Regions from separate parts of the Streptomyces sp. NBC_00654 genome, predicted to be linked through region 2. Evidence: riboswitches for the same ligand, from Rfam matches in the RefSeq annotation. Region 2 holds a riboswitch; the other holds the start of a gene.
The links. A riboswitch is a leader RNA that binds a small molecule or an ion and turns the genes downstream of it on or off. The one in region 2 is predicted to bind glycine.
Positions count from the first base shown of each region.

Region 1: another riboswitch for glycine. It lies ahead of gcvT (glycine cleavage system aminomethyltransferase GcvT); the one in region 2 lies ahead of gcvP (aminomethyl-transferring glycine dehydrogenase).

Region 1 is NZ_JAPEOB010000001.1:2,032,090-2,047,239, forward strand. Features, by position in the region: gene OHA98_RS08865 (hypothetical protein) at 1-511, shown strand, start outside; gene OHA98_RS08870 (MDR family MFS transporter) at 548-2,218, shown strand; gene OHA98_RS08875 (L-serine ammonia-lyase) at 2,290-3,675, opposite strand; gene glyA (serine hydroxymethyltransferase) at 3,829-5,088, opposite strand; gene gcvH (glycine cleavage system protein GcvH) at 5,107-5,484, opposite strand; gene gcvT (glycine cleavage system aminomethyltransferase GcvT) at 5,585-6,700, opposite strand; glycine riboswitch at 6,858-6,955, opposite strand; gene OHA98_RS08895 (AAA family ATPase) at 7,115-7,789, shown strand; gene OHA98_RS08900 (enhanced serine sensitivity protein SseB) at 8,024-8,794, shown strand; gene OHA98_RS08905 (enhanced serine sensitivity protein SseB C-terminal domain-containing protein) at 9,047-9,793, shown strand; gene OHA98_RS08910 (ABC transporter substrate-binding protein) at 10,011-11,681, shown strand; gene OHA98_RS08915 (ABC transporter permease) at 11,767-12,771, shown strand; gene OHA98_RS08920 (ABC transporter permease) at 12,773-13,735, shown strand; gene OHA98_RS08925 (ABC transporter ATP-binding protein) at 13,742-14,734, shown strand; gene OHA98_RS08930 (ABC transporter ATP-binding protein) at 14,731-15,150, shown strand, end outside.
Region 2 is NZ_JAPEOB010000002.1:1,181,591-1,196,740, reverse strand. Features, by position in the region: gene OHA98_RS25615 (CDP-alcohol phosphatidyltransferase family protein) at 1-250, shown strand, start outside; gene OHA98_RS25610 (mannose-1-phosphate guanyltransferase) at 362-2,857, shown strand; gene OHA98_RS25605 (DUF881 domain-containing protein) at 2,955-3,875, shown strand; gene OHA98_RS25600 (small basic family protein) at 3,872-4,204, shown strand; gene OHA98_RS25595 (DUF881 domain-containing protein) at 4,210-5,010, shown strand; gene OHA98_RS25590 (FHA domain-containing protein) at 5,201-5,998, shown strand; gene OHA98_RS25585 (MerR family transcriptional regulator) at 6,040-6,783, shown strand; gene OHA98_RS25580 (bifunctional nuclease family protein) at 6,837-7,310, shown strand; gene OHA98_RS25575 (MerR family transcriptional regulator) at 7,479-8,096, shown strand; gene OHA98_RS25570 (DNA polymerase IV) at 8,209-9,693, shown strand; gene OHA98_RS25565 (PRC-barrel domain-containing protein) at 9,615-9,986, opposite strand; glycine riboswitch at 10,119-10,216, shown strand; gene gcvP (aminomethyl-transferring glycine dehydrogenase) at 10,416-13,301, shown strand; gene OHA98_RS25555 (DUF5999 family protein) at 13,384-13,590, opposite strand; gene OHA98_RS25550 (hypothetical protein) at 13,914-14,498, opposite strand; gene OHA98_RS25545 (glutamate-cysteine ligase family protein) at 14,978-15,150, shown strand, end outside.

The sequences.
Region 1 (15,150 bases), on a different contig from region 2:
CCCGGCACGGGTGATCGCGGCGGCCCACGCCCTGCGCGGCGACGAGATCCTGGCACCGCTCTACGACGCGGTCGGTTCGCGCCTGCACGCCCCGGGCGGCGTCCTGGAGGGCACCTTCGGGCGGGCGCGCGATCTGTCGCCCGAGGACCGCAGGCTGGTCCAGCTGGAGGTGCTGGGGAAGGCCGAAGGGGCGGTCGCCGCCGCACTCACCGAGGTGGGGCTGTCACCGGACCTGACGGAGCAGATGCGCTCCACGGAGTGGGACGGGGCCCTGAGCGACTCCCACGCCTCGATTCCCCTCGACGGCCGGCGGATCGAGCTCATCGGTGTCCCGGTGATCTCCGTCAAAGGCGGCAACGGCTGGTTCGGCCCCGTGCTCAGCGCGATCCCCGCGGGGGAACGGGCGGGGCGGCTGTGGGACGGTTTCCGGCTGGTCGCGGCCGAGGAGCTGGTCGGCGAGATGAAGGTGGTCGGGGACCGTACGGTGCCCCGGCCGCGGCTGGTGTTCTGACCGTCATGGCCCGATCCGAGGAGGGATGTACCAGCCATGGCTGAGGCAGTCGCCGCACATGAGGATCCGAAGTACCCCGAGCTCAGCCGGCGGACCATCACCCTGGTGGTGACGGGGCTCCTGCTCGCGGTCTTCATGTCCGCACTCGACGGCATGATCATGGCCACCGCGATGCGGACGGTCGCCGACAACCTGCACGGGCAGACCCTGCAGGCCTGGGCCACCACCGGCTATCTGATCACCGCGACCATTTCCCTGCCGCTCTACGGAAAACTCTCCGACATCTACGGCCGCAAGCGGCTGTACATGATCGCGATCGTGCTCTTCCTGCTGGGTTCGCTGCTCTGCGCGATGGCCCAGTCGATGTACGAACTCGCCCTGTACCGCGGCATCCAGGGGCTGGGCGGCGGTGGACTGGGCTCGGTCGCCCTGGCCGTGCTGGCCGACATGCTGCCGCCGGAGCAGCGGGTGCGCTACCAGGCGAACTTCGGCGCGGTCTTCGGGATCGCGAGCGTCCTGGGCCCGGCCGTGGGCGGGCTGTTCGCGGGCATGGACAGCTTCCTGGGCGTCGCGGGATGGCGCTGGATCTTCCTCATCAATCTGCCGATCGGTCTGATCACGCTCGTCGTCGTCGGGAAGCTGTTCACGTTCAGGAACGTCCGGATCCCCCAGCGCGTCGACTACCGGGGGGCCACCGCGCTGGTCGCCGGGCTGGTGCCGCTGCTGCTGGTCGCCGAACAGGGCAAGCAGTGGGGCTGGACGTCGCCGCTCTCGCTGGGGCTGTTCGTCCTGGGCGCGGCCGGCCTGGCGTGGTTCCTGCTCGTGGAGCGCAGGATGGGCGACGAGGCGCTGATGCCGCCCCGGCTCTTCCGCAACAGCGCGTTCACCCAGGTGAACGTGGTGAACTTCATCGGCGGTATCGGCGCCTTCACCTCCATGACGTTCCTGCCGCTCTACCTCCAGATCGTGCAGGGCCTGTCGCCCACCACCGCGGGCCTGCTGCTGCTTCCGCAGTCGCTGGCGACCACCGTGGGAGCCAAGTTCGCCGGCCCCGTCGTCGCCAGGACCGAGCGCTACAAGTTCATGCTGGCCGGCGGACTGGCCATGCTCGGCGCCACCTACCTGGTCCTGAGCACGGTCGGCGTGGACACCTCGCTGTGGGTCATGGGCGCGCTGGCCGTCGCGATGGGCCTGGGGCTCGGCATCTTCATGCAGACGGTCCTCACGGCCCTGCAGAACAGTGTTCCCCCGCAGGACATGGGTGTGGCCAGCGGGCTGTACAGCTTCTCGCGGCAACTCGGCGCGATCTCCGGTACGGCCGTCTTCCTCTCGGTCATGTTCGGTATCGCCGCCGGCCGGATCATCGACTCCTTCGCCTCGGTGCGGAACACGCCCGCACTGCAGGCCGCGATGAACGACCCGGCGGTGCTGTCCAGCGCGGCGGACCAGAAGGTGCTCACCGGGCTGCTCGGCGGCACCGAGGGCATCGACCTCGACAACACGGCGGTGCTCGACACCCTCGACCCGCGCGTCGCGCGCCCGATCCTGGAGGGCATGGGGAGCAGCATCAACACGGTCTTCCTCGTCCTGGGCGGCCTCGGCCTCCTCGCGGCACTCGTATCGCTCACGATCAGGGAGAAGGCCGGATCCAAGGCGCCGGCCGAACAGAGCGACGGGGCCGGGGAACGGCTCGCCGCCACGGAGTGAGCCCCGCGGCCGTGGCCGGGATCACCCAACGGGAGCCCCCACCGGACCGGGTCCGGTGGGGGCTCATTTCCCTAGCACTCGATGATGTTCACCGCGAGCCCGCCCCGCGCCGTCTCCTTGTACTTGACGCTCATGTCGGCGCCCGTCTCCTTCATGGTCTTGATGACCTTGTCGAGGGAGACCTTGTGGCTGCCGTCGCCGCGCAGCGCCATCTTCGCCGCGGTGACCGCCTTGACGGCCGCCATGCCGTTGCGCTCGATGCACGGGATCTGGACCAGGCCGCCGACCGGGTCGCAGGTCAGGCCGAGGTTGTGTTCCATGCCGATCTCGGCGGCGTTCTCGACCTGCTCGGGGGAGCCGCCGAGGACCTCGGCCAGCGCGCCCGCGGCCATGGAGCAGGCGGAGCCGACCTCGCCCTGGCAGCCGACCTCGGCGCCGGAGATGGAGGCGTTCTCCTTGAAGAGCATGCCGATGGCTCCGGCGGCGAGCAGGAAGCGGACGACGCTGTCCTCCTTCTCGGCCTCGGTGCAGCCGCCGGCCGCGAAGTTCATGTAGTAGTGCAGGACGGCGGGGATGATGCCCGCGGCGCCGTTGGTGGGGGCCGTGACGACGCGGCCGCCCGCCGCGTTCTCCTCGTTGACCGCCATCGCGTAGAGGGTGATCCACTCCATCGCGTGGGCCTGCGGGTCGCCCTCGGCGCGCAGCTGGCGGGCGGAGTTCGCGGCGCGGCGGCGGACCTTCAGGCCGCCGGGGAGGATGCCCTCGCGGGACATGCCGCGCGAGACACAGGCCTGCATGACGCGCCAGATGTCCAGCAGACCCGAGCGGATCTCGTCCTCGGTGCGCCAGGCCTTCTCGTTCTCCAGCATCAGCGAGGAGATGGACAGGCCGGTTTCGCCGGAGAGCCGCAGCAGCTCGTCGCCGGTGCGGAAGGGGTGCTTGAGGGCGGTGTCGTCCGGGACGATCGGGTTCTCGCCCTGGACCGCGTCCTCGTCCACGACGAAGCCGCCGCCGACGGAGTAGTAGGTCTTCTCCAGGAGCGGGGCGCCCTCGTGGTCGTACGCGAAGATCGTCATGCCGTTGGCGTGGTACGGCAGGGCCTTGCGGCGGTGCAGGACCAGCTGCTCGTCGGCGTCGAAGGGGATCTCGTGCGCCCCGAGCAGGTTGATCCGGCCGGTGGCGCGGATCTCCTCGACGCGGGCGTCGGCGGACTCCACATCGACGGTGCGGGGCGACTCGCCCTCCAGGCCGAGCAGGACCGCCTTGGGCGTGCCGTGCCCGTGGCCGGTCGCGCCGAGCGAACCGTACAGCTCGGCCCGTATCGAGGCGGTGTGGGCCAGCAGGCCCTCGTTCTTCAGGCGGCGCGCGAACATCCGGGCGGCGCGCATCGGTCCCACCGTGTGGGAGCTGGACGGGCCGATACCGACCGAGAACAGGTCGAAGACCGAGATGGCCACGGGATGACTCCTAAGGGTGGGAAGACGCCGTTGTCTGCCGGGTGGTGCGGTACGGGCCGGGTCGGCCCGAAGAGCGAGGACAAGGGTGGGGGCACCGCGCTCACTGTCCAGTGTGCGTGGTGCCCCGCCCGAAACGTGCGAACTGCTTCCGGACTACTTCAGACCGGGGTACAGCGGGAACTTCTCGGCAAGTGCCGTGACACGGGCCTTCAGGCCGGCGGCGTCGTACGACGGCTTCAGCGCGGCGGCGATGATCTCCGCCACCTCGGTGAAGTCCTCGTTCTGGAAACCGCGGGTCGCCAGGGCCGGGGTGCCGATCCGCAGACCCGAGGTGACCATCGGCGGCCGCGGGTCGTTCGGGACCGCGTTCCGGTTGACCGTGATGCCGACCTCGTGGAGGCGGTCCTCGGCCTGCTGGCCGTCCAGCTCGGAGTCGCGCAGGTCGACGAGGACCAGGTGCACGTCCGTGCCGCCGGACAGGACGGAGACGCCGGCCTCGGTGACGTCCGGCTGCACCAGACGCTCGGCGAGGATGCGGGCGCCGTCCAGGGTGCGCTGCTGGCGCTCCTTGAACTCCTCGGTCGCCGCGACCTTGAACGAGACCGCCTTGGCCGCGATCACGTGCTCCAGCGGGCCACCCTGCTGACCGGGGAAGACCGCCGAGTTGATCTTCTTGGCGAGCTCCTGCGTCGACAGGATGACGCCACCGCGCGGACCGCCGAGGGTCTTGTGCGTGGTGGTCGTGACGACATGGGCGTGCGGCACCGGGTTGGGGTGCAGACCCGCGGCCACCAGGCCCGCGAAGTGCGCCATGTCGACCATCAGGTACGCGCCGACCTCGTCCGCGATGCGGCGGAAGGCGGCGAAGTCGAGCTGGCGCGGGTAGGCGGACCAGCCCGCGACGATCAGCTTCGGCTTGGTCTCCTTGGCCAGGCGCTCGACCTCGGCCATGTCCACGGTGCCGGTGTCGTCGACGTGGTACGGGACCACGTTGTAGAGCTTGCCGGAGAAGTTGATCTTCATGCCGTGGGTCAGGTGACCGCCGTGGGCCAGGTTCAGGCCCATGATCGTGTCGCCCGGCTTCAGCAGCGCGAACATCGCGGCGGCGTTCGCCTGCGCACCGGAGTGCGGCTGGACGTTCGCGGCCTCGGCGCCGAACAGGGCCTTGATCCGGTCGATCGCGATCTGCTCGACCACGTCGACGTGCTCACAGCCGCCGTAGTAGCGGCGGCCGGGGTAGCCCTCGGCGTACTTGTTGGTGAGGACGGAGCCCTGGGCCTCCATGACGGCGACCGGAGCGAAGTTCTCCGAGGCGATCATTTCGAGGGTGGACTGCTGACGGTGGAGCTCGGCGTCGACGGCTGCGGCGACGTCCGGGTCCAGCTCGTGGAGGGAGGAGTTGAGAAGCGACATCAGGGGATCCCTAGGGTCTCAGTTGCCGGAGAACGCGGTGTATTCGTCGGCGGAGAGCAGGTCGTCCGGCTCCTCCGCCACCCGTACCTTGAACAGCCAGCCGCCCTCGAACGGAGCGGAGTTCACCAGCGACGGGTCGTCCACGACGTCCTGGTTCGCCGCGACGACCTCACCCGTGATGGGGGAGTACAGGTCGCTGACCGACTTGGTCGACTCCAGCTCGCCGCAGGTCTCGCCCGCGGTCACCGTGTCGCCGACGTCGGGGAGCTGCGCGTAGACGACGTCACCGAGCGCGTTGGCCGCGTACTCGGTGATACCGATCGTGGCGACACCGTCCTCGACGGCCGACAGCCACTCGTGCTCCTTGCTGTACCGCAGCTGCTGGGGGTTGCTCATGACCTGAATTCTCCTGTACGCGGGGGAGTGCTGATGAACGGTGGTCTTACGGTGTGAGACGCGATTACGTCACTTCCGGGGCGGTGCGATGCCCGGAATGTCACTTCTCGCGCTTGTAGAACGGCAGGGCGACGACCTCGTAGGGCTCGTGCGTGCCGCGGATGTCCACGCCGACGCCCTCGGTGCCGGGCGCGGCGAACGCCGCGTCCACGTACGCCATGGCGATCGGCCTGCCCAGGGTGGGCGACGGGGCGCCGGAGGTGACCTCGCCGATCACCTCGCCGCCCGCGACGACCTGGAATCCGGCGCGCGGGACCCGGCGGCCCTCGGCGATCAGGCCGACGAGCTTGCGGGGCGGGGCGGTCTCGGCGCGCGCGGCGGCGGCCACGAGGGCCTCGCGCCCGACGAAGTCGCCCTCCTTCTCGAACTTCACGACCCGGCCCAGGCCCGCGTCGAACGGGGTCAGCGCGGTCGTCAGCTCGTGCCCGTACAGCGGCATGCCCGCCTCCAGGCGGAGCGTGTCACGGCAGGAGAGCCCGCAGGGGATCAGGCCGTGCGCCGTACCGGCCTCGGTGAGCGCCCGCCACAGCTGCTCGGCGTGCTCGGGGGCCACGAACAGCTCGAAGCCGTCCTCGCCGGTGTAGCCGGTACGGGCGATCAGCGCGGGCACCCCGGCGACCGTGCCGGGCAGGCCCGCGTAGTACTTCAGCCCGTCCAGGTCGGCGTCCGTGACGGCCTTCATGATCGCGGGCGACTCCGGGCCCTGCACGGCGAGCAGCGCGTACGCGTCACGGTCGTCGCGCACCTCGGCGTCGAAACCGGCCACCCGGTCCCGCAGCGCGTCCAGCACGATCTGCGCGTTGCCCGCGTTGGCGACGACCATGTACTCGGTCTCGCCCAGCCGGTAGACGATCAGGTCGTCCAGGATGCCGCCGTCGCTCCCGACGATCATCGTGTAGCGGGCGCGGCCGGCGCCGACGGTGGCGATGTTGCCCACCAGCGCGTAGCTCAGGAAGGCGGCGGCCTGCGGCCCGGTGACCGTGATCTCACCCATGTGGGACAGGTCGAAGAGACCCGCCCGGGTGCGTACGGCGTTGTGCTCGTCGCGCTCGCTCGCGTACCGCAGCGGCATGTCCCAGCCGGCGAAGTCGGTCATGGTGGCGCCCAGCGAACGGTGCAGGGCGTCCAGGGCGGTGAGACGGGGGGCGTTGCTCATGGATTCGGCTCCAGGGCATGACGACAGAGGACGATCCCTCCCCATCTGTCATCGGAACCTGAGAGGTTCGCCGAAAGGCCCTGAAGGGGGTCAGCCCTCGCCGGGTTCGGCTTGCACCTTGGGTGGAGCCGCCGGGCGGCTCGCTTTTCAGATCTGCCTCATCCACGCGGTACGGGGCCTGAGAGATTCAAGGGAGGAACTTGCTCCTTCGGCGCCCGGTACACACAGTGACCGGAACTCTCCCGCGCGGATTCAAACGGCCGGTATGCAGTTGGCGGGGTCATCATCGCACGGCTTGCGGAAGAGTGGGGCGTCCGGTCTCCCACCCGACACGGGCCGCAGGCCCGGTTGTGCCGCATTACCTTTTCTTTACACTTCTTGGGCAGGTGTGGGTGACCCGACAGGGGGAGGGCGATGGACTTGCAGCGGTACGCGACGACCGCGGGGGTCGCGCACGGCGCGATGCCTGCGCAGCCGGGCGCACCCGCCCGGGAAATGCTGGGCACGCACGCGCCGGTGGTACGTGACCTCCGGGGGCGCGCCGGGCGCAGCCCGCACAGCCTGGACTTCGCGTCCGGCGATCTCGTGGTGGTCTCCGGGCTGCCCGGAAGCGGAAAGTCGACACTGATCCGGCGGGCCGTCACGGACCGCGCCATCGATTCCCAGAACACCCGGGACACCTGGGCCGGGGCCCTGCCCCGCTTACTCCCGTACGCCCTCTACCGCCCGCTGGTCCGGGTGGCCCACTACTACGGGCTGTGGCGGGCACTCCGCTCCGGCGAGTCCGTCGTGGTGCACGACTGCGGCACCCAGGCCTGGGTGCGCCGCTGGCTGGCCCGGGACGCCCGGCGGCGGGTCCGCACCCTCCACCTCGTCCTGCTCGACGTCACGCCCAAGGTGGCGCGGGAAGGGCAGCGCGAGCGCGGCCGGGGCGTCTCCGGGTACGCCTTCTCCCGGCACCGGCGCTCGGTCGGCCGGCTGCTGCACGACACGGAGCGGGGTCTGCTGCCCCCGGGATGCGCCTCGGCGGTGCTGCTGGACCGTGAGGCGGCGGGGGTGCTCGGCCGGATCTCGTTCGCGGACGAGTAGGGCTCGCGGGGCGTACGGGGCCGAGCGGGGCGTACGGGGGCCGAGCGGGGCGGGCGTCACGCGCGGGCCCCGTACGCAGGCGCACCGCCGGCGGGCTCACGGCCGGCGGGCGCCCGCCGGGCCGTCCGGCTGCCGGACGGCGGGCGGGCACGCCGTCGGACACGCCGCCGGGCAGTGGACCCGGGAGGCTAGGGTTTCCGCCGGAACGCAGGTCGAGAGAGGGACACAGGGGCAGTGGACATTCCGGTACCGGCACAGACATATCCGCACCAGGGATGGCCGGCCAATGAGCTCGAAGAGGTGCTCGCCGCCTCGATCGGAGTCCCGGAGGCGGGCGGCCGGCTCGTCGAGGTGCTCGGCCGCAGCGCGCTCTGGGTGCCGCTGCCCAACGGCGGCAGTCCCGAAAGCCCCGATCTCGACCTGCCGATGATGGAGATCGACGGCGTCGCCTACGTCCCCGTGTTCAGCTCCGAATCGCAGTTCCTCGGCTGCGTCGGCACCCAGATGTCCTTCACCGTGGCGCCCGCCCGGGACTTCGCCCGCGGACTGCCGCCGCAGGTCGGGATAGCCGTGAACCCGGGCGGCGCGGTCGGCGTGCCACTGCCGCCCCCCGCTGTCGCCGAGCTCTGCCGGGCCGGCCGCACGCCCCTGGACGGGCCCGCGAGCGGCGCCCGGGTCCGCCTGTTCGAGCCCGACTGGCAGGAGGAACCCGTCGACTTCCTCGCCGCGGTGGCCGGGGAGTTCCAGGAGAGCGGCGTGGTGAGCACCGCCCGCCGGACGCTCGCCAGCATCGAGGGCGGCGACCCCGTCCTTTTCATCGGCGTCGAGTTCGCCACCTGGGACGGCGCGGGACAGAGCGCCCCGATGGACGCGCTGGGCCGGGCGCTGGGCCGGGTCCAGGTGCCGTGGCCCGTCAACCTGGTCCTGCTCGATGTGGCCCAGGACCTCGTCGGCGACTGGATGCGGGAGAAGGTCCGGCCGTTCTACCGGCGTGAGGGGCACTGATCCACCGGTGTGAGGGGCTTTGACCGCACCGCCGGCGAGGGTGCCGGCCACACCCGGGGTCGGGGTCAACCGTCGTTGCCGGGTGGCGACGTCGATCCTTGGCGTCAAGTCGGTGTCAGCGGCGGCGCATAAGCTGGTTTGATGGCGGGGTCGCTCCCGTGTGCCCGGGAGCGGGGACGCGACACAGCGGATCGATGAGGGGCGGAACACAGGGTGAGTGCAGGCACTGCGGCGGCCGGGCAGGTCGAGCACATGCTGCGCCAGGTGACCCCCGGGCGCTACGACGCCTACGAGGCGCTGCTGGCGGCCCTCGCCGACGGCCGGATCTGGATGCTCCTCTGGCACGGCACGGCCGGTTCGCCCGACGCCCAGTACGGGAACATGGAGATCGACGGCCAGGGATACGCCCCGTGCGTGACCTCCGCCCAGGAGCTCTCCGCCAGCGGCTGGAACCGGGCCCACGAGCTCGTCACCGGCCGCGACATCGCCCGCGCCCTGTTCCCCGACCGCTGGGGAATCTGGCTCAACCCGCATGCCCCGGGCGGCGGCGTCGGTATTCCCTGGCTGGACCTGCGCCGTATCGCCACCGGCCTCGACCGGCTGCCCGCCGGACCCCTGCGGCTCTCCGAGCCCGCCGTCGACATCCCCCAGTTCTACGCGCTGCTCACGCAGAACGCCCACCGCACCCCGGCGGTCCGCTCGCTGCGCCGTGCCTGGGTGCATCCCGCCGTCGGTGTTCCGTACCTCGCGATCGGCCTCGATCTCTACGACACGGGCCGCGCCTCCGTCGACTCGGTGCGCGAGATGATGCGGCAGTCGATCGGCGCGGTCCCCGAGGGGCTGCCCGTCTCCACCGTCGCCATGTCCGACGAGTACGACCCGGTCGCGATGTGGCTGCGCGCCAACTCCCGCCCGTTCTACGACCGTGAGGCGCACGCCCAGGCCGGCCCGCCGCCCGCCGCCGTGCCCGGCTACGGGTACCCGCACCGGCCCCGCTGAACCGCGACGAGCGCGACGTTCGGTCACCGAGCGTCGAACACCCCTTGACGTCCGGCTTGTTGGCTTCCCGCGCGAGGATGTCCCGGAACTGGACGGTTTGTTTACTGTCCGGGTCTCGACTAGGTCTCACCGCTATCCGGACTGTTCTCTTGCGGCGGGCACCGTCTGTAGTGTGCGGCCATCAAACCTCACCACATGGCGAACCAGGGGTGGACCCATGCGAATATTCAAGTCCCGGGCTGTCCGGGCGATCACGACAGCGGTCGCTGTCGGTCTGATCGCCACGGGCTGTTCCAGCGAGCGGGACGAGGGCGGCTCCAAGGGGGGCGACAAGGACACCTTCGTCTTCGCCGGAGCTGGTGACCCCGGTTCCCTCGACCCGGCCCTCGCGAGCGACGGCGAGACGTTCCGCGTCACCCGTCAGGCCTTCGAGGCGCTCCTGGAGCACGAGCCCGGCGGCAGCAAGCTCGTCGGCGGTCTCGCCGAGAAGTGGGAGAGCGACAAGGCCGGCAAGGTCTGGACGTTCAACCTGCGCCAGAACGTGAAGTTCCACGACGGCGAGGCGTTCAACGCCGCCGCGGTCTGCGCGAACTACGACCACTGGTTCAACTGGAAGGGCACGTACCAGTCCAGCGCGGTCTCCTACTACTGGCAGACCATCATGGGCGGGTTCGCGAAGAACGAGGACGCCGAGGCGCCCAAGCCCAACTACAAGTCCTGCACCGCCAAGGACGAGAACACGGCCGTCATCGAGGTGAACGAGCCCTCGGCGAACCTGCCGGGCGGATTCTCCCTCCAGGCGCTCGCGATCCACTCGCCGAAGGCGATCAAGGAGTACGAGAAGCAGGACGCGACCGCCAAGGGCGACGCGATCACGTACCCCAAGTACAGCCAGGAGGCCGGCACGGTCGCCGGCACCGGCCCGTACAGGATCACGAAGTGGAACAAGGGGAACAAGGAAGTCTCCCTGCAGCGCTTCGACGACTACTGGGGCGCCAAGGCCAAGGTGAAGAACCTGGTCTTCCGCACCATCTCCACCGAGGAGACCCGCCGCCAGGCGCTCCAGGCGGGTGACATCGACGGCTACGACCTGGTCGCGCCGGCCGATGTGACCACGCTGGAGAAGGAGGGTTACGAGGTCCCGACCCGTGACGTCTTCAACATCTTCTACCTCGGCATGAGCCAGTCGGCGAACCCGGCGCTGAAGAAGCCCGAGGTCCGTCAGGCCATCACGCACGCCATCGACCGCGAGAACCTTGTCAAGACCCAGCTGCCCGAGGGCGGCAAGGTCGCGAGCCAGTTCATGCCCGACACGGTCGCCGGCTTCTCGGACAAGGTGAAGACGTACCCGTTCGACACCGCCCGGGCGAAGAACCTCCTCAAGCAGGCCGGCGAGGAGAAGCTGAAGATCGACTTCTGCTACCCGACCGAGGTCACCCGCCCGTACATGCCTGCCCCGCAGGACATGTTCGAGCTGATGAAGGCCGACCTGGAGAAGGCCGGCATCACCATCGTCCCGAAGGCCATGAAGTGGGCCCCGGACTACCTGGACGCCACCGAGGCGGGCTCCTGCGCCCTGCACATGCTCGGCTGGACCGGTGACTTCAACGACGGCTACAACTTCATCGGCACCTGGTTCGCCGGGCCCGACAAGCAGTGGGGCTTCAAGGACCAGAAGGTCTTCGACGCCGTGAACGCCGCCTCCGAGGTCGTCGACCCGGCCGCCCGTACCGAGGCCTACAAGAAGGCCAACGAGGCGATCGCGGAGTACGTCCCGGGCGTGCCGATCTCGTCGTCGCCCCCGGCCATCGCGTTCGCCAAGAACGTCAACCCGCCGAAGGTCTCCCCGCTGACACAGGAGAACTTCGCCGAGGTCTCCTTCAAGTAATCGCACACCAGCGGGTCCGCCCGGCCACAGCAACCAGGTGGCCGGGCGGACCCGCATCGATGCACGTGAGAAAGGGGCATGCGGGGTGCTGCGACTCGTCGTAAGAAGACTTCTCCAGCTCATTCCCACCCTGCTCGGCCTGTCGGTCCTGCTGTTCCTCTGGCTGAACCGACTGCCCGGCGGACCCGCGTCAGCGATCCTGGGCGAGCGGGCGACCGAAGCCGAAGTAGCGAGAATCAACCGGGCACTCGGGCTCGACGAGCCGGTCCACGTCCAGTACTGGCGGTTCCTCAAGCGCATCTTCGAGCTCGACCTCGGAACCTCCACCCAGACCGGCCAGCCGGTGTGGGACGAATTCACCCTTCGCTTCCCGGCCACCGTGGAGCTCAGCGTCGCCGCGATCCTGATCGCCGTGGTCGTGGGCATCCCGATGGGCTACCTGGCGGCCAAGCACCGCGGCGGCTGGCTGGACGTCGCCTCCGTCTCCGGATCACTGCTCGGCATCTGCATCCCGGTCTTCTTCCTGGCGATGCTGCTGCGCGGGATCTTCTCCGTGGAGCTGGGCTGGTTCCCGAGCCAGGGCCGGCTCACCACCGGACTCGACGCGACCGACATCACCGGATTCTCCGTCCTGGACGGGTTGCTGACCGGTGAGTTCGACGCGAGCTGGGACGCGATCATGCACTTGATCCTGCCCGCCGTCGCGCTGGCCTCGATCCCGCTCGCCGTCATCGTCCGGATGACCCGCGCCAGCGTCCTGGAAGTGCTCGGCGAGGACTACATCCGCACCGCCGAGTCCAAGGGCCTGGACAAGCGCGTCGTGCGTGGCCGCCATGTGCTGCGCAACGCCCTGCTGCCCGTGATCACCGCGGTCGGCCTGCTGACCGGCAGTCTGCTGTCCGGTGCGGTGCTCACCGAGTCCGTCTTCGACTTCGGCGGCATCGGATCCTTCATCCGTACCGCGATCGACGGGCGCGACTACCCGGTCCTCGTCGGGTTCATTCTCTTCATCGCGATGGTGTACGTGCTGATCAACCTGCTGGTCGACCTCGCGTACAGCATCATCGACCCGAGAGTGCGGGTGCACTGACGTGACGATCCTGACCAACAAGGCAGACAAGATCGACCGTCTCGCCGAGCTGACCCAGAGCTCCGAGACGGTCGCCGGCACCAGCCTGTGGCGCGAGGCGTTCCGCCGGATGCGCTCCAGCAAGATGGCGGTCATCGGCGCGGTGATCATCGCCGTGTTCGTCCTCGTCGCCGTCGTCGGGCCGATGCTGGCCCCGCACGGAGCCACCGCGCAGAACTGGCGCAGTGAAGTCTTCCCCAACCAGGGCAAGTTCGTCGGCATGCGCGGCGAGAACTGGTTCGGCCTGGACCACCTGGGCCGGGACATGTTCTCCCGCTGGCTCGTCGGGGCCCGGCAGACGCTGCTCGTCGGTGTCGTCTCCATGCTCATCGGCCTGATCGTCGGCGCCCTGGTCGGTGTGCTCTCCGGAGCCGCCGCCACCCTCGGCGGCAAGGCCGGGCAGCGCGTCGACACCGTGATCATGCGCTGCACCGACATCATGCTGTCGCTGCCCTCGCTGCTGCTCGCCGTCTCCATCGCCGCCGTGCTCGGCCAGTCGCTGACCACCGTGATGATCGCCGTGGGTGTTGTCCAGATCCCCATCTTCGCCCGCCTGCTGCGCGGTTCGATGCTCGTCCAGGGCGGCGCCGACTACGTGCTCGCCGCGAAGGCGGTCGGCATCCGGCGCAAGCGGATCGTGCTCACCCAGATCCTGCCGAACTCGCTGAGCCCCGTGATCGTCCAGGCCACCCTGAGCCTGGCCACCGCGATCATCGAGGCCGCGGCCCTGTCCTACCTGGGGCTCGGCAACCCCGACCCGGCCGTTCCCGAGTGGGGCGTGATGCTCTCCCAGGCACAGCGCTTCTTCGACAACGAGCCGATGATGGCCGCTTATCCGGCTGTCGGGATCATCATCACCGCCCTCGGCTTCACCCTGCTCGGCGAGGCCATGCGCGAAGCCCTCGACCCGAAGTTGCGAGGCTGAAGTCCCATGTCACTGCTCTCCGTTGAGGAACTCAGCGTCACCTTCACCGCGCGTGGCCGCAAGGACGCCACAGCCGTGGACGGCGTCTCCTTCGAGGTCGACCAGGGCCGGGTCGTGGGCCTGGTCGGCGAGTCGGGCTGCGGCAAGTCCGTCACCTCGCTCGCCCTGATGGGCCTGCTGCCCCGCAAGGGCGTGCGCGTCGGCGGCCGTGCCGAGTTCGACGGCCAGAACCTGCTGACCATGAACGAGCGGAAGCTGCGCGACCTGCGCGGCAGCCAGCTCGCCATGATCTTTCAGGACCCGCTCTCCTCGCTGAACCCGGTCGTCCCGATCGGCATCCAGGTCACCGAGATCCTTCAGCGCCACCGCGGGCTGAAGGGCGAGAAGGCCCGCAAGGAGGCCGCGTCGCTGCTCGACCGGGTCGGCATCCCCGACCCGACGCGGCGGCTCAAGGAGTATCCGCACCAGCTCTCCGGCGGTATGCGCCAGCGGGCGCTGATCGCCATGGCGGTCGCCTGCGCCCCCAGGCTGCTGATCGCGGACGAGCCGACGACCGCACTGGACGTGACCATCCAGGCGCAGATCCTGGAACTCCTGAAGGAACTGGTCGACCAGGAGGGCACCGCCCTGCTGATGATCACGCACGACCTCGGTGTCGTCGCCGGACTCTGCGACGAGGTCAACGTCCTCTACGCCGGACGGGCGGTGGAATCGGCGGGCCGCCGCGAGCTGTTCGCCCACCCCACCCACCCGTACGCGCACGGCCTGCTCGGTTCCATCCCGCGCCTGGACGCGCCGCGCGGCGAGCCGCTCAACCCGATCCGCGGATCCATCAACGACAAGATCGCCTGGGCCGACGGCTGCGCGTTCGCACCCCGGTGCGACCACTACACGATGGAGTGCCTCACCGGCACCCCCGAACTGACCGAACCACGCACGGCCGGACACCAGGTGCGCTGCGTCAACCCGGTCCTGCCCAAGGCGGAGGTCCCGGCATGAGCCTTCTCGAACTGGACGGCGTCAAAGTCCACTTCCCGGTCAAGAAGGGCCTCTTCTTCGACCGTACGGTGGGCCATGTCTACGCGGTCGACGGTGTCTCGCTGAGCGTCGAGGCCGGTCAGACGTACGGCCTGGTCGGCGAGTCGGGCTGCGGCAAGACGACGCTCGGCCGCGCGGTGCTGCGGCTGAACGACATCACCGAGGGCGGGGTCGTCTTCGACGGCACCGACCTGGCGAAGCTGCCGTCCGAGGAGATGCGGGCCTTCCGCCGCCGTCTCCAGATGGTCTTCCAGGACCCGCTGGGCAGCCTCAACCCCCGGCAGAACATCGAGTCCATCCTCGCCGAGGGCATGGCCGCCCACGGCATCGGCAAGGACCAGGCGGAGCGCCGGGAGAAGATCGAGTCCATCCTCGCC
Region 2 (15,150 bases):
GGTCGGAATCCTGCGAAGGCACGGCTATCCGCCGCCCCAGGTGAACTTCCTCGGGAAAGCTGCAACATTCAACCTGATGTATGCGTTCCCCTTGTTGCTGCTCAGTGACGGAAGTGGTTGGCTGGCAACGCTGGCCGCCGTTTTCGGATGGGCGTTCGCAGGATGGGGTACAACGCTCTATTGGTGGGCAGGGATCCTCTACGTGGTTCAGGTCCGCCGGCTCGTCAAGGCGGATGCAGTAGCCGATTGAGCTCGTTGATGCGGTGCCGCGCAGTGTGGCCGGCCCGCGGCTGATGTCTTGGATGCTGCCCCGGCGGGCAAGTCGGCTAGCCGTCGTCTCTTCTAGGAGGACGTTTCCGACATGAAGGCCGTCGTGATGGCTGGTGGTGAAGGCACTCGCCTTCGCCCCATGACCTCGAGCATGCCCAAACCGCTCCTGCCCGTAGCCAATCGGCCGATCATGGAGCATGTGCTGCGGCTGCTCAAGCGGCATGGGCTCAATGAGACCGTCGTAACCGTCCAGTTCCTCGCCTCTCTCGTCAAGAACTACTTCGGCGACGGCGAAGAACTCGGAATGGAGCTCACCTACGCCAACGAGGAGAAGCCGCTCGGCACCGCGGGGAGTGTCAAGAACGCCGAGGAAGCGCTCAAGGACGACACCTTCCTCGTCATTTCCGGTGACGCGCTCACGGACTTCGACCTGACCGATCTCATCGCCTTCCACAAGCGGAAGGGCGGACTCGTCACGGTCTGTCTCACGAGGGTCCCCAATCCACTGGAATTCGGGATCACCATCGTGGACGAGGAAGGCCAGGTCGAGCGCTTCCTGGAGAAGCCCACCTGGGGCCAGGTCTTCTCCGACACCGTCAATACGGGCATCTACGTCATGGAGCCCGAGGTCTTCGACTACGTCCAGGCCGACACCTCCGTGGACTGGTCGGGTGATGTCTTCCCGCAGCTCATGAAGGAAGGCAAGCCGATCTACGGCTATATCGCCGAGGGCTACTGGGAGGACGTGGGCACCCACGAGAGCTATGTGAAGGCACAGGCCGACGTTCTGGAGCGCAAGGTCGACGTCGAGCTGGACGGCTTCGAGATCTCGCCCGGCGTGTGGGTGGCCGAGGGCGCGGAGGTCCACCCGGACGCCGTGCTCCGGGGGCCGCTCTACATCGGTGACTACGCCAAGGTCGAGGCGGATGTCGAGATCCGTGAGCACACGGTCGTGGGCTCCAACGTCGTCGTGAAGACGGGAGCCTTCCTGCACAGGGCCGTGGTGCACGACAACGTGTACATCGGCCAGCACAGCAATCTGCGCGGCTGCGTGATCGGAAAGAACACCGACATCATGCGCGCGGCCCGCATCGAGGACGGCGCCGTCATCGGCGACGAGTGTCTGGTCGGTGAGGAATCGATCATTCAGGGCAATGTGCGGGTGTACCCGTTCAAGACCATCGAGGCCGGCGCCTTCGTCAACACCTCGGTGATCTGGGAGTCCCGCGGGCAGGCGCATCTGTTCGGCGCCCGTGGTGTCTCCGGAATCCTGAACGTCGAGATCACTCCCGAACTGGCGGTGCGGCTGGCGGGCGCGTATGCCACGACGCTGAAGAAGGGCTCGACGGTCACCACGGCGCGCGATCACTCCCGTGGTGCCCGTGCGCTGAAGAGAGCGGTCATTTCGGCCCTCCAGGCCAGCGCCATCGACGTCCGGGACCTGGAGAACGTGCCACTGCCCGTGGCCCGTCAGCAGACGGCCAGGGGCAGCGCGGGCGGCATCATGATCCGTACGTCGCCCGGGGTGCCCGACTCGGTGGACATCATGTTCTTCGACGAACGCGGCGCGGATCTGTCGCAAGCGCGTCAGCGGAAACTGGACCGGGTCTATGCGCGCCAGGAGTACCGAAGGGCCTTCCCCGGTGAGATCGGGGACCTGTACTTCCCCTCCAGCGTCTTCGACTCGTACACCGGCTCCCTGCTGCGTAACGTCGACACCACCGGTATCGCCGAGGCGGGGCTCAAGGTCGTCGTCGATGCCTCCAACGGCAGTGCCGGGCTTGTCCTGCCCAGCCTGCTCGGGCGGCTCGGCGTGGAATCGCTGACCATCAACCCGGGGCTCGACGAGTCGCGGCCGACCGAGTCGGCCGAGTCCCGCAGGGCCGGGCTCGTGCGGCTCGGTGAGATCGTTTCCTCGGCCCGTGCCGCCTTCGGGGTGCGATTCGACCCCGTGGGTGAACGTCTGTCGCTGGTGGACGAGCACGGGCGGATCATCGAGGACGACCGGGCCCTGCTCGTGATGCTCGACCTGGTCGCGGCCGAGCGGCGCAGCGGGCGCGTTGCCCTGCCCGTGACGACCACGCGCGTGGCCGAGCAGGTGGCGGCCTACCACGGCACCCAGGTGGAATGGACGACCACGTCGCCGGACGACCTGACCAGGGTGGGCCGTGAGGACTCCACCATCTTCGGGGGAGACGGGCGCGGCGGCTTCATCGTTCCCGAATTCAGCAGCGTCTTCGACGGCGCGGCCGCCTTTGTCCAGCTCATCGGGCTCGTCGCCCGTACGCAGCTCACGCTCAGCCAGATCGACGCCCGCATTCCGCGTGCCCATGTGCTCCGCCGTGACCTGGCGACCCCGTGGGCGGTCAAGGGACTCGTCATGCGGCGTGTGGTCGAGGCGGCCGGGGACCGCAGCGTGGACACCACGGACGGTGTGCGGGTGGTCGAGGCCGACGGCCGGTGGGTGATGGTGCTGCCGGACCGGGCCGAGGCCGTCACGCATCTGTGGGCCGAGGGGCCCGACGACGCCTCCGCGCAGGCCCTGCTCGACGAGTGGTCGGCAGTCGTGGACAGCGCGGGCAGCTGATGTGACGACGGTGCACCGGGAGTTGCCGCGCCAGGGCTCCCGGTGCGCCGGTGGGGCCATTCGGCGGTAGCCGTAGTGACGTGCGACGATGTGCGGCATGTCGCAGCAGCCCCCCGATCGGAGCACCGCCCCGAAGCCAGCCCGCCCCGACGCCTCCATGTCGCTGCTGACCAATGTGATGGACCACAGCCTCGATGACGGATACGCCGAGGCCACGGCACGCCGCGAGGCCGACGGGAGCGCCGGCCTGCCCCGTACGCTCAAGTCGAAGCTCGGTCTGGCGGCCGGGCTGGTGATCGCGGCTCTCGTGGTCACCCTCGGTGCCGCCGAGGCGAGGGTGTCGGCGCCGGTCGTGGCCAAGGAGCGTGAGGAGCTCATCGACCGTATCGACGCGGAGACCACCGCGGCGGACACGCTGGAGTCGGACGTCGAGGAGCTGCGTTCCGACGTGAGCGAGCGCCAGCGCAAGGCGCTCGAACAGCACGGCGGGGACCAGGGCGGGCTCGTGGCACTGCTGTCCGGGGCCACTCCGGTCGAGGGGCCCGGTGTGAAGCTCGTCGTGGACGACGCCAAGGACACGGACCAGGGCGGCGGCGGACCGCGCGAGTCGACCGGCTTCGCCGACACCGGACGGGTGCGCGACCGGGACATGCAGCGCGTTGTCAACGGACTCTGGGAGTCCGGCGCGGAGGCCATCGCCATCAACGGCCAACGGCTGACAGCACTGTCGGCGATCCGCGCGGCGGGCGACGCCATACTGGTCGACAACCGGCCGCTCGTACCGCCCTACACGGTGCTCGCGGTGGGGAATGGCAAGGAGCTCGCCACCGCGTTCCGAGACAGTGCCGACGGGATGTATCTGCACGCGCTGCAGGAGAACTTCGACATCCGGACCAGCATTTCCGGTCAGGAGAAGGTACGGCTTCCGGCCGCGCCGAGCCTGATCGTCCGTACAGCAGAGCCGAAAACCGCCGGCACCGGCAGTGGCACGGCAGAATCAGGGAAGGGCACATCGTGATCGCCGTACTGGGCCTCGTCGTGGGAGTCGTGGTCGGACTGTTGGTCCGGCCCGAGGTACCGGCGGTGGTCGAGCCCTACCTGCCGATCGCCGTGGTGGCCGCGCTCGACGCCGTCTTCGGAGGTCTGCGGGCGATGCTCGACGGTATCTTCGTCGACAAGGTCTTCGTGGTGTCGTTCCTGTCCAATGTCGTCGTGGCCGCACTGATCGTGTTCCTCGGCGACAAACTGGGTGTGGGTGCCCAGCTCTCCACCGGTGTGGTGGTGGTGCTCGGCATCCGGATCTTCTCCAACGCCGCCGCCATCCGCCGGCACGTCTTCCGGGCTTGAGGCCGATGAGTAACGAAGAATCCCCCCGCAGCGAGGAGCGCGCCGGCGACGAGCCGGCCGACGCTCCCACGCCCCCGCCCGCACCGCTCGACGGACGTCGGCGGCTGCTGGCCGGTCTGTGGCCGCCCCGGGTGAGCCGTGCCCAACTCGTTGTCGCGCTCCTGCTGTTCGGCCTCGGTCTGGGGCTGGCCATCCAGGTCCGCTCCAACAGCGAGGACAGCGCCCTGCGCGGAGCACGGCAGGAGGACCTGGTCCGGATCCTCGACGAGGTCGATGACCGGACCCAGCGCCTGGAGGACGAGAAGCAGCGCCTCGACGATCAGCGTACGGAGCTGGAGAACAGCTCCGACCAGGCCGAGGAAGCCCGGAAACAGACGCTGGAGAAGGAGCGGCAGCTCGGTATCCTGGCGGGCACCGTGGCGGCGCACGGCCCCGGCATCACGCTGACGGTCAACGACCCCGGCGGCGGCGTCGCGGCCGACATGCTGCTCGACGCCATCCAGGAGCTGCGTGCGGCCGGTGCCGAGGCGATCGAGGTCAACGGCGTGCGGGTGGTGGCCAATACGTACTTCGCCGGTGACGGCGGTGACATCCAGGTCGACGGCAAGAGGATCGAAGCGCCATATGAGTTCAAGGTGATCGGGAAGCCGCAGGATCTGGAGCCGGCGCTCAACATTCCCGGCGGTGTGGTCCAGACGCTGGAGAAGGAGCAGGCCGCCGCGGTCGTGGCGAGGTCGGACGACATCGTCGTGGATGCCTTGCGGCCGGCGAAGCAGCCTGACTACGCTCGGTCGTCGTCCCAGTGAGCCGTAGGCGTACGAAGGCGGAAGGACGCGGGCCGGAGGTTGCGGGGGGTCGGCGCAACGGATTGGTGGCGCGTGGTGGAAACTGTCGGGTGGATACGGACGTTGTGAAGATGTCCGGGTCGGCAGGTGTGTTCATTCAGGGTTCGTCCTGCCCCACGGGCGGGTCTATGTCGGTCAAGGGGAATCGCCCGTGAAGTTGTTTGCGAAGTTGTTCGGAAAGAGTGCACGCGAGGACAGCAACAGCGCTGCCCGGCACCGTGCACCGCGCCATGGTCAGGACGAGGAGCAGGGCGGGGAGCGTCCGCTCTTCCGTGACGAGGTCTCCGGTTCCGCCGGTGACGCTCAGGGGGGGCCCGGCGTGTCGTCTGTTGACCATGCCGGTGCCGGACGCATAGGTTTCGGCGAACCATCAACCTCAAGTACGGGTGGAGGGTTCAGCCCCGCCCCGGAGGGTGCGTCCATGCCGGTCTGTGCGAGGTGCGGGCACCGCAACGCCGAAGCCAGCCGTTTCTGCTCCAACTGCGGTACGCCGCTGCGGGGCGGTGTCCCCGAGCGCGCCTCGGAGACGACATCGACGATCTCGATCTCCGGTCTTGAGGCGTACGAGGCGGAGGCGACGGGTCAGACCGCGCTGCCTTCCCTCTCGCCCGAGGCACAGGCGGCAGTGGACGCCCTGCCGGGCGGTTCCGCGCTGCTCGTGGTGCGGCGCGGGCCGAATTCGGGCAGCCGCTTCCTGCTGGACGGTGACCTCACCACGGCCGGACGGCACCCGCAGAGCGATATCTTCCTCGACGACGTGACCGTGTCGCGGCGTCATGTGGAGTTCCGCAGGAGCCCGGACGGTAGCTTCACCGTGGGTGATGTCGGCAGCCTCAACGGCACCTATGTCAACCGTGAGCGCATCGATTCCGTCGCGCTGTCCAACGGCGACGAAGTCCAGATCGGTAAGTACCGGCTGGTCTTCTACGCGAGCCAGCGGGGCGTATGACCCTCCCCCGGACTCTGTCCGGGGGATCCTCAGGAAGGCCCATGCTGCGAACACCCACAGGCGGTGCCGGTCACGGCACCGCCTCCGCGGACGCCCGAGCGATGAGCATCGGTACGGTGCTCCTCCAGTTGCGCGACGAGTTCCCCGAAGTCACCATCTCCAAGATTCGTTTCCTGGAGGCCGAGGGCCTCATCGAGCCGCAGCGGACGCCTTCCGGCTACCGGAAGTTCAGTTCCGACGATGTCGAGCGGCTCGCACAGGTGCTCCGTATGCAGCGGGACCACTATCTTCCGCTGAAGGTCATCCGGAGGCATCTCGACGCCCTGGCCCGGGGGGAGCAGCCCGTGCTGCCCACCCCCGGAGGCCAGCGGGACCTCTCCGACGGATTCTGGGACTTCGGCACCGGCGCCGCGACCGCCGCGCGCATCGGGCGCTCCGAGCTGCTCGCGGCGGCCGAGGTGGACGAGGAGCAGCTCGACGAGTGGGAGTCGTACGGGCTGATCGTGGCCATGCCGGAGGGCGGCTACGACGCCGAGACGGTGACCGTGGCGAAACTTGTGGCGGATCTGGGCCGATTCGGTCTGGAACCTCGGCACCTGCGGGCCATGCGGGCCGCAGCGGACCGTGAGGCCGGGCTGATCGAACAGGTGGTCGCGCCCTTGCGCCGGCACCGGAATCCGCAGACCAGAGCCCATGCGGAGGCCACCGCGAAAGAGCTCGCCGAGCTTTCCGTGCGGCTGCACGCGGCCCTTGTCCAGACGGCTCTGCAGGTCCGGCTGCACTGACCTCGAGGGCGCCCGACTACCCAAACATGGCGAGCACGTCCTAGGGTTGCTGTGTGAACGAGCTCGACGTTGTCGGTGTCCGGGTGGAAATGCCCTCAAACCAGCCGATCGTTCTCCTGCGTGAAGTGGGAGGCGACCGGTACCTCCCCATTTGGATCGGTCCTGGGGAGGCGACCGCGATCGCCTTCGCCCAGCAGGGCATGGCTCCGGCCAGGCCGCTGACCCATGATCTTTTCAAGGATGTGCTCGAGGCCGTCGGCCAGGAGCTCACCGAGGTCCGCATCACGGACCTTCGCGAAGGTGTGTTCTACGCGGAGCTCGTCTTCGCCAGCGGGGTCGAGGTGAGTGCACGGCCGTCCGACGCCATAGCGCTCGCCCTGCGGACCGGAACGCCGATCTACGGCAGTGACGGGGTGCTGGACGATGCCGGGATCGCCATCCCCGACGAGCAGGAGGACGAGGTGGAGAAGTTCCGCGAGTTCCTCGACCAGATCTCTCCGGAGGACTTCGGCACCAACAGTCAGTGACCGTCCCGCAGGGGTGTCGTCAGCGCATCCGAAAAGCCTTTCCCGATAGTGAGGCACGGGAAACCACCCTCAGGGTGATTATCACTCGGCGTGCCGAGTGTGGCGATCGTTGACGCACCCCAAGTGACTGCCTACCTTCGAGTGGGCAGGTCAAGGACGGAGGTCGGCGTGAGAATCAGCGGCGACGGTACGGCAGCGGGTGGGCCGTATCCGCAGTACGGCAGTGCGGCCGACCACACCATCAGGCAACCGGTTCAGCCGGCTGCGGTGGCGGCGGACGGCGTGGCAGCAGCGAATGACATCGGCTATCGCGGACCGACGGCGTGCGCGGCGGCGGGGATCACCTACCGCCAGCTCGACTACTGGGCGCGTACGGGGCTGGTGGAGCCGAGCGTGCGTCCGGCCTACGGGTCGGGCACCCAGCGTCTCTACAGCTTCCGGGACGTGGTTCTCCTCAAGATCGTCAAGCGGTTCCTGGACACCGGGGTCGCCCTGCAGAACATCCGCACCACGGTCCAGCATCTGCGGGCCCGGGGGTTCCAGGACCTTGAGCGGATGACGCTCATGAGCGACGGTGCGACGGTCTACGAGTGTTCCTCGCCGGCCGAGGTCGTGGCGCTGCTCCAGGGTGGGCAGGGGGTCTTCGGGATCGCCGTCGGTGTCGTGTGGCGGGATGTGGACGCGGCGCTGTCCCAGCTGCACGGAGAGCGGGTCGACACCGGCGAGACGCTGGTCGGCAACAATCCCACCGACGAACTCGCGCGGCGGCGCAACCGAGCCGGATGACCGGCTGACACCATCGGCGACAGCGTGACGACTGCCCGGCCCCCGAGGGGTGCCGGGCAGTCGCGCTGTCGGTACCGTCGCGTTGTCAGTGCCGTAGGGCAGCATCGGATGTGTGAGAGCCGCGCCCACCATCCTCCATCTGGACATGGATGCCTTCTACGCCTCGGCGGAGCAGGCGTCCAAGCCGAGTCTGCGCGGCAAGCCGGTGGTCGTGGGCGGCCTGGGGCCGCGCGGAGTGGTCGCCACCGCGTCGTACGAGGCCCGGCGGCTGGGCGTGCACTCGGCGATGCCGACGGCGCAGGCCCGGCGGCTGGCACCGAACGCCGCGTATCTCGTGCCGCGCTTCTCGCTGTACCGGACGGTGAGCGACCAGGTGATGGAGCTGCTCGGCAGGCTGTCGCCGCTGGTGGAGCCGCTCAGCCTGGACGAGGCGTTCGTCGATCTGGAGGCGGGCGGCGTAGCCGACGACTCGGTGTCGGCCCGCGCCATGGGTGAGCAGCTGCGGGCAGCCATCCACGCGGTGACCGGGCTCAGCGGATCCGTGGGGCTCGCCGGCTCCAAGATGCTGGCCAAGATCGCCTCGGAGGAGGCCAAGCCGGACGGGCTCCTGCTCATCGAGCCGGGCAGCGAACGGGAGCTGCTGGCGCCCATGCCCGTACGGACCCTGCCGGGCGTCGGCCCCGCCACGGGGGACCACCTCCGCCGGGCCGGGATGACCACCGTCCATGACCTGGCCGAGGCCGGGGAGGCGGAGCTCGTACGGCTGGTGGGCAAGGCGCACGGTGTCTCGCTGCACCGGATGGCGCTGGGTCTGGACGATCGCCCCGTCGTGGCCGAGCGGGACGCCAAGTCCGTATCGGTCGAGGACACCTTCGATGTCGACCTGCACGACCGGGTGCGGGTGCGTGCGGAGGTGGAGCGGCTGGCGGACCGGTGTGTGGAGCGGCTGCGGGCCGCGGGGCGTTCCGGGCGCACGGTGGTCCTCAAGGTGCGCCGGTACGACTTCTCCACCCTGACCCGCTCCGAGACCCTCAGAGGGCCCACGGACGACCCCACAGTGGTCCGGGAGGCCGCGGCGAGACTCCTGGAGGCAGTGGACACCACCGGGGGCGTACGGCTGCTGGGAGTGGGCGTCACGGGGCTCGCCGACTACACCCAGGAGGACCTCTTCGCCCAGGCGGCCGATGCCCGGCACGCGGCCGAGGCGGAAGCGGGGGCCGAAGCCGGACCGGAGGTCCCGCCGGGCCCCGCGGGGGACGGCGAAGCACCGGACACCGTCCCCGCGGGGGAAGCGGAGGGGGAGGGCGCCGAGCTCCTCGCCGCCCGGCGCTGGCCCGCCGGCCATGACGTGCGCCACGGGACGCACGGCCACGGCTGGGTGCAGGGGAGCGGGGTGGGCCGGGTGACGGTCCGCTTCGAGGAGCCGGGCGGCGCACCGGGCCGGGTGCGTACGTTCCGTACCGACGACCCGGAGCTGCGGCCGGCCGACCCGCTGCCCCTGGTGCGCGACCCCGTGGACTACTCCTCCTGGCCCGCCAGCCTGCCGAAGTTCCGGTCCGGTCCGGTCTCCCCCGGGGGCGCGGAGTCCAGCCCGTAATGGCGGTAGAGCTGCAGTTCCTGCTCCGGGCTGAGGTGGCGGCCGACCCCGAAGTCCGGCGCGTCCTTGATCAACGCGCGGTCGAACGGGATCCGCAGCGAATCCTCGACGAATTCGCTCGGTTCGAGGGGGACGAAAGCGTCCCGGCTGAAGAGGCCGGTGCGTACGGCCGCCCACTCCGGGACACCCGTCGCATCATCGAGATAGACCTCGTCCACCGTTCCGATCCTGGTGCCCCTGCGGTCGAATGCCTTGCGGCCGATCAGGCTGCGCGGATCGATGTCGGTCTGCACGGTGCCTCCCACTGGTCGCAACTGCCTGGGTGGTGGTGACTACTCCACAAGCACTACAAAAGTGCAGATCCCGGGTGTCGGCCACTTGAGCAATCCGGAGCGAACCCCGCTGGTAGGCTGGCATATGGCTGCTGACCCCGTGCGGGAGAGTCCTCCGGTGCAGAATCCGGAGGCGCCGAAGGAGCAAATCCTCCCCGGAATCTCTCAGGCCCCCGTACCGCACGGACGAGGTCACTCTGGAAAGCAGGGCGGGTTCCGTTCCGTGCGGGCATGTGCCGGAACGGATCCCACCCTCACCGACGGTGAAAGCCGGTGCGCCGCGAGGCGGGCCGGTGAAGCTCTCAGGTTGAGATGACAGAGGGGGAGGCCGTTCGGGCACCCACGCCGCGGTGCCCCTCGCAGGTCGTGACAGACCAGGAGGCCTCCATCATGACCCCCCGTCGCACTCCGCTCTCCCAGCTGGAGCAGGGCATTCCGTTCGAGCAGCGCCACATAGGGCCCGATGGTGAGGCCCAGGCGAAGATGCTCGCCCAGGTCGGCTACGGCTCGCTCGACGAGCTCACCGCCGCCGCGGTGCCCGACGTGATCAAGAGCACGGAAGCCCTGAAGCTTCCGTCGGCCCGTACCGAGGCCGAGGTGCTGGCCGAGCTGCGTTCGCTCGCCGACCGCAATCAGGTGCTCGCGCCCATGATCGGGCTCGGCTACTACGGCACGTTCACCCCGCCGGTGATCCTGCGCAACGTCATGGAGAACCCCGCCTGGTACACGGCCTACACGCCGTACCAGCCGGAGATCTCCCAGGGGCGGCTCGAAGCGCTCCTCAACTTCCAGACGATGGTCGCCGAGCTGACCGGGCTGCCCACCTCCGGCGCCTCCCTGCTCGACGAGGGCACCGCGGCCGCCGAGGCCATGGCCCTGTCCCGCCGCGTCGGCAAGGTGAAGAACGGTGTCTTCCTGGTCGACGCCGACACCCTGCCGCAGACCGTCGCGGTGATCGAGACCCGCGCGGAGCCGACCGGTGTCGAGGTCGTCGTCGCCGACCTCACCGACGGCATCCCGGCAGATCTCGCCGAGCGCGGCGTCTTCGGTGTGCTGCTCCAGTACCCGGGCGCCTCCGGAGCCGTACGGGACCTCAAGCCCGTCATCGGGCAGGCCCACGAGCTCGGCGCGATCGTCACCGTGGCCGCCGACCTGCTCGCCCTGACCCTGCTCACCTCGCCCGGCGAGCTGGGCGCGGACATCGCCGTCGGTACCACCCAGCGCTTCGGCGTCCCGATGGGCTTCGGCGGACCGCACGCCGGCTTCATGGCCGTGCGCGAGAAGTTCGCCCGAAGCCTGCCCGGCCGGCTCGTCGGTGTCTCCGTCGACGCCGACGGCAACAAGGCGTACCGCCTGGCCCTCCAGACCCGCGAGCAGCACATCCGCCGCGAGAAGGCCACCAGCAACATCTGCACCGCCCAGGTGCTGCTCGCCGTCATGGCCGGGATGTACGCCGTCTACCACGGCCCCGAGGGCCTGCGGACGATCGCCCGGCGCACCCACCGCTACGCCGCGATCCTGGCCGAGGGCCTGCGGCGGGGCGGAGCCGATGTCGTGCACGGTGCGTTCTTCGACACGCTGACCGTGCGGGTTCCCGGCGGGGCCGCCGCCGTGGTCGCGGGCGCCCGTGAGCGTGGGGTCAACCTGCGCCTCGTCGACGCCGACCTGGTCTCCCTGGCCTGCGACGAGACCACGACCCGTACCCAGGTCGCCGCCGTATGGGCGGCCTTCGGCGCCGAGGGCGACGTCGAGGCGCTGGACGCGGTGGCCGCCGACACGCTGCCCGACGGGCTGCTGCGCGACGACGAGATCCTCGCGCACCCGGTCTTCCACCAGCACCGCTCCGAGACCGCGATGCTGCGCTACCTGCGCAAGCTCGCCGACCGGGACTACGCGCTGGACCGCGGCATGATCCCGCTCGGCTCCTGCACCATGAAGCTGAACGCGACCGCCGAGATGGAGTCGATCACCTGGCCCGAGTTCGGGGCGCTGCACCCCTTCGCGCCCGCCGAGCAGGCGCAGGGCTTCCTCACCCTCATCCGTGAGCTGGAGGAGCGGCTCGCCGAGGTCACCGGTTACGACGCCGTGTCGATCCAGCCGAACGCGGGTTCGCAGGGCGAGTTCGCCGGTCTGCTGGCCGTCCGGGCGTACCACCGGGCCAACGGCGACGAGGGGCGCACCGTCTGTCTGATCCCGTCCTCCGCCCACGGCACCAACGCCGCGAGCGCCGTCATGGCGGGCATGAAGGTCGTCGTCGTGAAGACCGCCGACGACGGCGAGGTCGACATCGAGGACCTGCGCGCCAAGATCGGGCAGTACCGCGACGAGCTCGCCGTGCTCATGATCACGTACCCCTCGACCCACGGTGTGTTCGAGGAGCATGTCGCCGCCATCTGCGGCGAGGTGCACGACGCGGGCGGTCAGGTCTACGTCGACGGCGCCAACCTCAACGCGCTGGTCGGTCTCGCGAAGCCCGGCAAGTTCGGCGGCGATGTCTCGCACCTGAACCTGCACAAGACCTTCTGCATCCCGCACGGCGGCGGCGGCCCCGGCGTCGGCCCGGTCGGTGTCCGGGCGCACCTCGCGCCCTACCTCCCCAACCACCCGCTCCAGCCCGCCGCGGGCCCGGAGACCGGTGTGGGCCCGATCTCGGCCGCCCCGTGGGGCTCGGCCGGCATCCTGCCGATCTCGTGGGCGTACGTCCGGCTGATGGGCGGCGAGGGTCTGAAGCGCGCGACGCAGGTCGCCGTGCTCGCGGCCAACTACATCGCCAAGCGCCTGGAGCCGCACTTCCCGATCCTGTACAACGGCCCGGCCGGACTGGTCGCGCACGAGTGCATCGTGGATCTGCGGCCGATCTCCAAGGCGACCGGAGTGAGCATCGACGATGTCGCCAAGCGCCTGATCGACTACGGCTTCCACTCGCCGACCATGTCGTTCCCGGTGGCCGGGACGCTGATGATCGAGCCGACCGAGAGCGAGAACCTCGCCGAGCTCGACCGTTTCTGCGACACCATGATCGCCATCCGCGGCGAGATCGAGAAGGTCGCCTCCGGTGAGTGGAGCGCGGACGACAACCCGCTGAGCAACGCCCCGCACACGGCGGCGGCGCTCGGTGGCGCATGGGATCACGCCTACAGCCGTGAAGAGGCCGTCTTCCCGGCCGGAGTCTCGGCCGCGGACAAGTACTGGCCGCCGGTGCGCCGGATCGACGGTGCCTTCGGCGACCGCAACCTGGTCTGCTCCTGCCCGCCGCTGGACGAGTACGACAACTGACCGAAGGTGTAGGCGCGTTGCGGACATGCGTCGGGGCCGGTGCGGAGATCTCTCCGGGCCGGCCCCCTTCGTACGTGCGGGATCAGGCGGCCTTCACCACCCGGTCGGCGCCCAGCGGCCGGTGCGGGGCGATGATCTGCCCGTCCGGGAGCAGCTCGCCGGTGTCCTCGAAGAGCAGGACGCCGTTGCACAGCAGGCTCCAGCCCTGTTCCGGGTGGTGTGCCGTCAGGCGGGCGGCTTCCCGGTCGGCGGAGTCGGCGGTCGGGCAGGGTGGCTGGTGCTGGCACATGGATGGGTTCTTTCGCTGCGTCGATTCGAATGTCCTGCGGCTGGATGACGTGTTCATTTGCCGCCCCCGTATCAGTCGGTCCGGTCCCAGTGTTGCCCTGCGGGCGTCATTCCGCAGGGATTTCGCCGCAGCGCTTCTACTCCTCCCATGACGCATCACCCGGCCGGACGGTTCAGCGCAACTGCACTGTCCCTTTGGGTGGTTCGGGGTGGCCGGACCGGGCTAGTCCGGACGGGTACGAATGAGCCCCCGCGGTGTCCCGGCCCGTCCCGTGCGGGTACGGGCGGAACAGGGCGCCGCGGGGGCATGCGGGGCGGGCCGGATCAGGCGGAACTGAGCAGCGGACCCGGGGTGACACGCAGGGTCATCACCGGGAGCAGATCGGCGACGCGGCGCGGGTGGTGCGCGGCTATCCCCGGCGGGGCGGGCGCCAGGGGAACCAGCACATCGGTGGGGGCGAGCACCGAGGCGGCGGCATCGGCGTCGGTGTCTCCGTGCAGCCACAGCGTGAGCATGTAGAGCTCCGGGATGGACAGCAGCCGCGCCCGGCAGGGGGCGGCCGACGCCTCCGCCTGCTTGACGGCCAGCTCGGTCGAGACGAGGTAGGGCCCCTCGAAGAAGTGCGAGAAGGCCCAGCCGTCCGGAGTGAGTACGGTGTCCGCCGCCGCGACGGCGCGCTCCTCGCTGCGGATCAGGAATCGCCAGGCGGCCAGACGGGTACGGGGCGCGGGGTCGTTCGGCACGATCCGGTCCAGTACATGGACGGGCAGCGGGAGTTCGGGGCTCAGGGGGCCCTGGGCCGACCGGAGCGCGGGAGTGCGGGCTTCGCGGACGGCGGTGGGGGATCCGAGTGCCGCGAGAACGCTGCGCAGTGCGGGCGCGGGAGCCGGAGGAACATGCAGCGGCATAGTGGGTCGCCTCTCACTTGGAGACACGGTGATGCGTGGTGGGTGCAGACGGCGCTGTCGGCGGGCGGGGCCAGAGGGGCCGGGACCGGGCCGGTTGCGTCAACTCTCTGCCTCGTGGGCGGAGTTTATACGAAAAGTGTTCACATGGTACTTCCGCTAGCTGGCGCGAGGGCGAACCGCAAGGCGACATCAGGTCTTTGAATTGTGGAGTTTCTGATGATTCCTGCTGTTCAGGTCATCCTTGGCCACGGGCTTTTCCGGTGCTGCGGTAGGCCGAAACTCGACGGTGTTTTCCGTCACGCGCCCCACGGCCGAAACCCCTGATTGCCGTATGCCGACGGAATGTGCCCGGCGATTCCGTCGAAGACTAGCGGGTCTACGGCACCCGTGGGACGTTATGGATCACCTCGAATGGGCATTATCGATCGTGATACGAGCGGCCTGGGCCGCGGGCCGCCCACTGGAGGAGGGACCCTTCGATGGGGGAGAAGGTCGTGGCGCGAGCCTTTGACCTGTCGGATCGGCAGACGTACCGCAGAAAGCTCAACCAGTGCCTGGAGGGGTTGGAGAGGCTGCTGGCGGAGCGGAGGTTCGATCGCCCCAAGAATCTCCTGGGGCTGGAGATCGAGCTGAATCTGGCGGGTCCCGACGG